DNA from 2 places in the Polaromonas aquatica genome. Region 2 is predicted to be linked to the other one. Evidence: predicted binding sites of a transcription regulator. Region 2 holds the regulator's gene; the other holds the start of a gene.
What was found. Region 2 encodes FNR, which switches genes on or off when oxygen is low (the NO sensors DNR and NnrR bind a similar motif). Its sites were predicted from a motif close to TTGATNNNNATCAA; they were not measured.
Positions count from the first base shown of each region.

Region 1: ACFQND_RS06915 (universal stress protein) is a predicted target of FNR. The motif match lies at 2,121-2,134, and genes of this name have one in related genera.

Region 1 covers NZ_JBHSRS010000015.1:117,327-121,743, reverse strand. Annotated here, with positions in the region: gene ACFQND_RS06930 (universal stress protein) at 1-60, opposite strand, end outside; gene ACFQND_RS06925 (hypothetical protein) at 557-928, shown strand; partial or broken gene ACFQND_RS06920 (zinc-dependent alcohol dehydrogenase) at 939-1,971, shown strand; gene ACFQND_RS06915 (universal stress protein) at 2,197-2,661, shown strand; gene ACFQND_RS06910 (universal stress protein) at 2,798-3,253, opposite strand; gene ACFQND_RS06905 (dienelactone hydrolase family protein) at 3,623-4,309, shown strand; gene ACFQND_RS06900 (phosphoribosyltransferase) at 4,306-4,417, shown strand, end outside.
Region 2 covers NZ_JBHSRS010000013.1:17,035-21,451, reverse strand. Annotated here, with positions in the region: gene ACFQND_RS04240 (sulfite exporter TauE/SafE family protein) at 1-480, opposite strand, end outside; gene hemN (oxygen-independent coproporphyrinogen III oxidase) at 480-1,862, opposite strand; gene fnr (fumarate/nitrate reduction transcriptional regulator Fnr) at 2,057-2,776, shown strand; gene ACFQND_RS04225 (hypothetical protein) at 2,770-3,030, opposite strand; gene ACFQND_RS04220 (FixH family protein) at 3,017-3,310, opposite strand; gene ccoG (cytochrome c oxidase accessory protein CcoG) at 3,346-4,417, opposite strand, start outside.

The DNA.
Region 1 (4,417 bases), on a different contig from region 2:
GCGCTCTGCAGCGCGTACAGAACCGTCGAGATGTAGCAATATTGACTTTGGCGTCTGCATAAAAAGTCCTTAAGGCATGGAAATGGTATGGATGACCTTACGCCTGTGCGGACCTTCCAGCTTTGCGCTGCATCAATCGCCGACGATGTCGATTGGGCGCACAGAGACAGCGCAGTTATTTGATCTTGCGCAAGCGACCACCATCGATATACCTCTAGCCTTGTACCTATCAGGCCGCTGGCAAGGAAGAAAAATGCCGCATACCACCATGAAGCTTCGATTCGCAGTCATCTTTTTTTCCGCTAGCCGTGGTGCTTGGTAACGCGGGCGCATCAATACGCGAAAGCACAGGCATTGAGCATATCGGCATGATGCGGGCGAAACCAGAACAGTTAGTGCACCATGGCGTAAGTGCCGCTGGGGAGAATGCCGGGATCAGTCGGGGTCAAGGCAAGCCAGACGGAATTTTCAGGGCTGAATTGCGGTGGCGCGCCGGAGAAAGCATGGCTCGCCTGGCCAGGACTGACGATGTTGTAAACGAACAAGTCAGCCCAAGATGAATCTACAACCCCTGGTAGATGCACCGGGTGAACGTGTCCGCACGCCCTTCTCGCTCGCCTTGTCAGACGGCAGCCTCTTTCGCAGCGGAGAAGGCAAACCGGCCTTCCACGTGGTCGTTCGTTCCGATGCCGCTTTTCTCCGCTGTGTGACACGTGAGCATATAGGCCTTATCAGCGCCTATTTCGATCAGGAAATCGACATAGTAGGCGATCTCGGTGCCGCTCTCGCTGAAGGAATGACTGCCGGCCTCGATCAGCATCTCAATGCGCTGAATCATGTGGAGAACGAACTGCACGAATTGCGTTTTTCCAATTGTAGTCGCGAGCATGCCAAGGCCAACGCATGCTCATTTCTACCCAATTTTTGAGGAGCCCGCCATGCGTATGATGAAAGCTGCCGTCGTCCATGCCTTTGGACAGCCCTTGCAGATCGAGGAAGTGCCGGTACCCGAGGTGCCGCCAGGCCAGGTGCTCGTCAAGGTGGTCGCCTCTGGCGTTTGCCACACCGACCTGCATGCCACCGAGGGCGACTGGCCGGTCAAGCCCGCTCTCCCCTTCATTCCTGGCCATGAAGGTGTCGGGCATGTTGCCGCCGTAGGCGCGGGTGTCAAATACGTCAAGGAAGGTGACCGTGTCGGCGTGCCCTGGCTGCATACGGCCTGCGGTTACTGTGAACACTGCCTCACTGGATGGGAAACACTGTGCGACGCACAACAGATGATCGGCTACACCGTCAACGGCGCCTATGCCGAGTATGTGCTGGCCGATCCAGGCTACGTCGGGCATCTGCCGGCCAACATCGGATTCACCGACATCGCCCCCAGTCCTGTGTGCAGACGTGACGGTCTACAAGGGGCTTAAGGTTCTGGACTGCAAACCCGGCGACTGGGTGGCAATCTCCGGAATCGGCGGGCTTGGGCATTTCGCCGTGCAGTACGCCAAGGCCATGGGTTTTCATGTCGTCGCCGTGGATATCGACGACAACAAGCTATAACTGGCGACCAGTCTGGGCGCCGACATGGTCATCAACGCAGTCCGGCAAGATCCGGCCAAGGAACTGCAACACACGTTGCGAGGTGCTCACGGCGTACTGGTGACAGCCGTCTCGCGCTCTGCCTTCTCGCAAGCGCTGGGCATGTTGCACAAACGCGGCACCATGTCGCTGGTAGGCCTGCCGCCAGGCGACTTCGCGATGCCGATCTTCGATGTGGTACTGAATGCGAAGACGGTACGCGGCTCAATCGTGGGCACGAGAAAAGACCTGCAGGAGGCGCTCGAGTTCGCTGGCGAAGGCAGGATTCGTACGGTACGCAGCGAAGACAGGCTGGACAACATCAATGCAGTTTTCGATCGAATTCGTCATGGTGACATCGAGGGGCGCGTTGTCATGCGAATCGCAGAAGACGCATGAACCAATTCAAGTGACATCTTGTGTCCTCAATCGGAATATCCAGACGTATTCATAGATGTGCTTGATCACCCGGCGTTGATTTTTTCAGGACTGAACACAAAAAGCAGCCCAAAAATTCACGACGCCGTCCATTTCAGCGCACCCATGGCTTGATACACCTCAACACGGCACCGTTTGGAACGGGCAATACTGTCAGCAGTGCAAGTTCAAACCGGAGTACCGATCATGTTCAAACGAATTCTGATTCCTGTGGATGGCAGCCAAACCTCGACCAAGGCGCTTGTCGCCGGTTTGCAGATGGCACGCGAAACCGGCGCCAGCGTGCGCCTGCTACATGCGGTAAATGAAATGGCCTATCTGGGCGGAATAGATCCTTATGGATACTACCCCGCCGACCTTGTCGGCATGATGCGTGAAGGTGGAGCCAAGATTTTGGCCGATGCCATGGCCGTAAGCCAATCGGCCGGCGTGGCGGCAAGCCAGGTGCTGTGCGACGATCCTGGTAAGCGTCTGGGCGAGGCAGTGGCCGAGGCAGCCAAGCTCTGGAATGCCGACCTGGTTGTTGTCGGCTCTCATGGCCGGCGGGGCATTGGGCGTGTGCTGTTGGGCAGCGGCGCAGAGCAGATATTGAGACTGGCACCTGTACCGGTTCTGGTCATCCGCGGTACGGCTTCAGACGATAGCGACTAGGGAATAAGCGAAGGTCTCCGTCCAGGTTCCACAGAACGGCATCATTTCACCCGTTACTGCGGCAATACGCAGTGTTGTTGCAAGAGGGAATTCCTTCACGGCGTATAGTGCTTCAGCCACATCAAGAGGACAGTTTTCATGATGTCGGGGTCTCCATTCGTACAAGCAATACCGGCACCGGACTGGAACGCACGACCAACTCAGCGTCGCTACCCATGGCCAAGCGGCTAAACCCGCGGCGACCGTGTGTGCCCATAACGATCAACCCACAACCGGCCTTGACCGCCTCATCGTTGATTACCTCGGCTATGCGTTTGTTCGTGGCTTCACGCAACAGTGTCTCGGCTGGCACGCCTGCCTTGGCCGCCGCGCCCTTCGCCTTGCCCAGCAGGTCCTCGCCATACTGACGAGAGCGCTCCAACATCTCCTGGTAGTTCACGACCGCGGACATTTCCACAAGCATCGCGAAATCGTTTACCACGTGCAGCAGATACAAGCTTGTTTTTTGGCCCGTCGCCAGCTTGATTGCTTCGTGCAGCCCCCGCTCTGCAGCAGGGCTGCCATCCAGTGGAACCAGAATTTTTTGATACATGATGGCATCTCCGGAGCCGGTCAAAAATAACGTCCGCAACCGACCCAACCTGCGGACATGCAGATTCTCCTGTCCATGCGGCCAGACGCATTTGAGAAATCGCAAACCAGCTTCACATACCTATCCTGCCAGCAACAACATAGCCGGGGTCTTGATTCAGATTTCCTTGATCCAGATCAGGCAGGAAATTCCGGCACTCGCTAACCTGAGTGGCTTGTCATTCAAGGAAGGCAGAAAAGGCAACTCCAGCTCGAGTCCCCATGTTCTGCAACGACTGGGAGGGAAACAAGCCCGCCCTGTACCAGACGCTGGAAATGCTGCGCGGGCGCGCCCAGCGGTAGGATTTCTCTGAAAGAGAGGAAATGCGGCATGAGCAATTCAGCTTACGAAGCTCCAGCGATAGAGTTGCGCATCCCCTCGCGGGATGCCGTGCTCTATGGCGACTTGTTGCTGCCCCCCACATTTGAAGCACTGGTGCTTTTTGCCCACGGAAGCGGCAGTGGGCGGCACAGCGCCCGCAACCGCCAGGTTGCCAGGCGTCTTCAGCATGCAAGTATCGCCACCCTGCTCCTTGACTTGCTGACAGCCGGGGAGGAACAAGCCGACCTGCAGACTGGTGAATACCGTTTCGATATCGAACGGTTAACTTTACGGCTGCAGGACGCCACGCTGTGGGCGGCAAGCCAGGCGCAGTTGCAGCATGCTGCGATGGGCTACTTTGGCGCCAGCACGGGAAGTGCGGCAGCCCTGATAGCGGCGGCGCGCCTGGGGAACGGCATATTGGCCGTTGTGTCGCGCGGTGGGCGGCCGGACCTTGCGGGAAACGCCGTGCTTGACGCCATCACCGCGCCTACCTTGCTGATTGTCGGTGGCGCCGATCACGGCGTGGTTGAAATCAACGAAGAAGCGCACCGGCGCCTGCGCTGCAAAAAAAGCCTGGCCATCGTACCCGGTGCCACCCACCTCTTCGGCGAAGCAGGCGCACTGGATCAGGTCGCGGAGTTGGCCGCAGCATGGTTCAGCACATACCTGACCAGATTGAAGCACGCGCCATGACCACCAGTCATGCCCCTTTTCGTGATCGCCATCACGCAGGCCGCGTACTCGCGGAACAGCTCGAAAGTCATCGCAATAAGGCGGGCCTATTGGTGCTGGCCCTGCCAC
Region 2 (4,417 bases):
GCTGCTGCCCAGCGCAGCCACCAGCAAGGCCGAGTAGAGCAAACCACAAGGCAGCAAGGACCACAATGCACCCAGCAGGATCGGCGCACCAAGCCCAGCCCTTCCGGTTTGGCCGCCCGCAATGGAACGCACCCGGCCCCAGACCGCGCGCGCAGAATCCTCAAGCCACGCAGGCTGGCGCGCCCGCCAGAGCAGCATCAGCCCCAGCAGGGCCGCAGCCACATGAAAAAGCGTCCAGACGGGCCTGAGGGCCGCGGAATGAATGCTGAGCCAGCCCAGCCCCTGCATTGATGCAGCAGCCAGGCCGCCCAGGGTGGAATACCCCACAACCCTGCCCGCCTGAAAACCCCAGATGGCCAGTGTGCTGGCCCCACCGCCAGCACGTCCCATACCCGCGCAAGCCGCACCGCACATCACCACGCAGTGAGGCCCTCCGGCAAGCCCCATCAGCAAGGCCGTGGCTAGAAGGGTCGCAGACATCAAATGATTTTCGAAAACCTGGCGCGGTTGCGGTCAGCCTGCAAATAGCGGTCAAACACCATGGCGACAGCGCGCACAAAAAACCAGCCCTGGGCACTTACCTCGATACCGGAATCACTCAAACGAACCAGTCCCTGATCGGCAAGCGCTGCGAGCGCCTCCATCTCTGCCGCAAAGTAACTCCGGAAATCAACCAGGTAAGCCAGCTCAATGGACTCAAACTGCAGTTGCCCCTGGCACATCAATGCCATGATGACGGCGCGCCTGAGCAGATCATCGCGCGACAGGGCCAGGCCGCGAACAACCGGCAGGCGCCCCTGATCGAGATGGTCGTAATACTCTTCCAGCGTCTTGGCATTCTGGCTGTAGGTGGCACCAACGCGGCCTATGGCGGAAACGCCCAGCGCAATCAGGTCGCAGTCGGGCTGGGTACTGTAGCCCTGGAAATTTCGGTGCAAGCGGCCCTGCCGTTTGGCAACAGCCAGCGCATCGCCGGGCAAGGCGAAATGATCCATGCCCACATAAACATAGCCGGCAGCGTCAAACGCCGCCAGTGAACGGGAAAACATGGCCATCTTGGCGGAGGCATCGGGCAATTCAGCCGTTGCAATGCGGCGCTGCGGCTTGAAACGTTCCGGCAGGTGCGCATAGGCATAAAGCGCAACCCGGTCAGGCCGCAATGCCGTCACTTGCTCAAGTGTCCGGTCAAATGATTCCGGCGTCTGCATGGGCAGGCCATAAATCAGGTCAACATTGATGGACTCAAAACCTTTCGAACGGGCAGCGTCAACCAGGCCGAACACCTGCTCCGCTGGCTGGACACGGTGCACTGCCCGCTGTACGGCCGGATCAAAATCCTGCACGCCAAAGCTCAGCCGGTTGAACCCCAGTTCGGCCAGCACTGCAAGCCGGGCCTCATCGACGGTTCGCGGATCAATTTCAATCGAATACTCACCACCCGGGGTAAATGAAAAACTGCGGCGCAACAGGGCCATCAATGCCCTGAGCTGCATGTCGTTCAGGAAAGTCGGCGTGCCTCCACCCAGATGCAGCTGGCTCACGACCTGACCAATACCTGCATGGGCCACTTGCAAATCGATTTCGCGGCCCAGGTAACGCAGGTATTCATCGGCCTTGCCGTGATGCCTGGTGATGATCTTGTTGCATGCGCAGTAGTAACACAGGGACTCGCAAAACGGAATGTGGACGTACAGGGACAGCGGCAACGCCATGGCTGCGGCGCCGCCATGGCGTTGCGACAGCGCCTGTGCATAGTCATCCGCAGCAAAGGCCTCGACAAAGCGGTCCGCTGTCGGATAGGAGGTATAACGCGGCCCGTTCAGGTCAAATCTGCGCAGCAGGTCGGGCGAAACAACACTCATGAACTGATTTCCTTGGAAGAATGCACACTGTGCCGCCAAATATCAGCCCTCGCCTTGACCTGTATCAAACCCTCCGCAGTCCCACATCGGCATAATCTGATCTACATCATGGATTCGTTGCGTTCGCGACGGATGCCGCCTCTTTCACGGAAAAACGACCTAAACACCAACCGGACTGTTCACACTGCCCCCAAATGCTCAAAGAAACCATCAAAGTAGCCTGTTCGAGTTGTAATCTGCGCGAACTGTGCATGCCTGTTGGCCTAAACACCCAGGAGCTGATCCGTGTTGACGAACTGGTGGCAACCCGGCGGACCGTCAAGCGCGGCGCGGCACTTTTCCACACGGGGGAAAAATTCACCTCGCTGTATGCCATTCGCAGCGGCTTCTTCAAAACCGGCATCACGACTGAAGACGGACGGGACCAGGTCACCGGCTTTCAGATGGCCGGTGAAATCATCGGCCTGGATGGCATCGTCAACGAGCAGCACACCTGCGATGCCGTGGCGCTTGAAGACGCCGAGGTGTGCGTGATGCCCTTCGACCGCATTGAGGAAATCTCAAGGGAGGTCAATGCCCTCCAGCACCACGTGCACAAGATCATGAGCCGGGAAATCGTGCGGGACCACGGCGTGATGCTGCTGCTCGGGAGCATGCGGGCCGAAGAGCGGCTGGCCGCCTTCCTGCTCAACCTGGTGCAGCGCCTGCAGGCACGTGGTTTTTCGAAATCCGAACTGGTGTTGCGCATGACACGCGAGGAAATCGGCAGCTACCTGGGCATGAAACTCGAAACCGTGAGCCGCACGTTTTCAAAATTTGCCGATGATGGCGTGATTGCGGTAAAGCAGCGCAACATCCACATCCTGGACGCCGATGCGCTAAAGCGCATTGTCAATGTGCCCCAGTGTCATTGATTGATGGCGTCAGGCTCGGCAAGCCATAACACCAGGCCATTGCTGATCACAGCGATAAACCAAAACATAAAAAAAGCCACCGTATAAACGCCCTTGCGGCTTGCCTGCAGCTCAAGGCCTGGCCAATGAATCTCGCCAGGGTCAATCATCGAAAAAACCAGCACTTCAAGCAGGCAGGCCGCCAAAAAGGCCGGCCAGATGATGAGTCCCCAGCGTTTGAGACCCTGGGCTTCAGGCTGGTCATGGTTTTTCATTGCTTTTTCCCCCGGTTGCGCTGTGGTTGCGGCCCGTCTGGGCCGGCTGCATCAGCGGTTTTGCCGCATTCACCTCCCGGCTGATCTCAAGCCCCTCACGGTAAGAGTCCTCTGATACAACGGCGTCCGGCCCCTGCATGATGTAGAACGCAGTGACGATACAGGCCAGCACCGCCGACAGCGGCCCGGCAATCACCATCCAGACATAGGGCTCTTTCCACCATGGGCGGACTTCAGGCGAATGCAGCATGTTTGCACTGTCTCTACTGGCGGGGTTCATGAAAAAGTCCTCCACAAGGATATTAGGAAAACACCTTAACGCGGTACCAGGAAAACCGATTTTTCGACGACTTCATCCTGCGAAGCGCCCTGCTTCGAAATCACAAAGGTAATGGGATGAGAGCCCGCAGCCACGGCATCGGGCGGCACCTGCACCCGCACCGGAACCCAGCGCGCACCGGCGGCGTCGACCACCACCTGCGCGTCGGACACAATCCGGGCTCCCGCCATCCCCTCCACCTTGAGCACATACTGCTGATCATGCTCGGTTGCATTCATGATCTGCAGGCCGTAAACATTTTCAATCTGACCCTGGCCCACCTGGCGGGCCATCGCGCCACGGTCGCGCACCACGTCCACCTTGAACGAAGGCCGAACCAGCAAGGCCCACAGCATCCCCGTACCGATGGCCACCAGCACCGCCGTGTACACAAGAACCCGGGGCCGCCGCACCCGGCGAAACATCGCGGAACGGGACAGTTTCTGGTCCATGCCGTTCTGTGTGCTGTAGCGGATCAGCCCGCGCGGGTAGTTCATTTTTTCCATGACACTGTCGCACACGTCGATGCAGGCCGAGCAGCTGATGCATTCATATTGCAGGCCATCACGAATGTCTATGCCCGTGGGGCAAACCTGCACGCACAGGCCGCAGTCAATGCAGTCTCCCAGACCTTTGGCGCGGTACTGGGCCAGTGCTTCGCTGCGCCGACGTGAGCCCCGGTGCTCGCCCCGCGCGCCGTCGTAGGTAACGATCAGCGTGTCGCGGTCAAACATCGCGCTCTGGAAGCGGGCATAAGGGCACATGTATTTGCACACCTGCTCGCGCATCCAGCCGGCATTGCCATAAGTCGCAAAGCCGTAGAAAAGCACCCAGAACAATTCCCACGGCCCCAGAGCCCAGCTTCCAACCGCGCCCAGCAGCTCGCGAATCGGCGTGAAATAACCGACAAACGTAAAGCCCGTCCACAAGCCAATCGTTATCCAGACCGCATGCTTGGCAGTCTTGCGGAAAATTTTGGCAATACTCCAGGGGCCCTTATCCAGGCGCATCCGGGCTATCCTGTCACCTTCAATCCTGCGCTCCACCCACATGAAAATTTCGGTATAA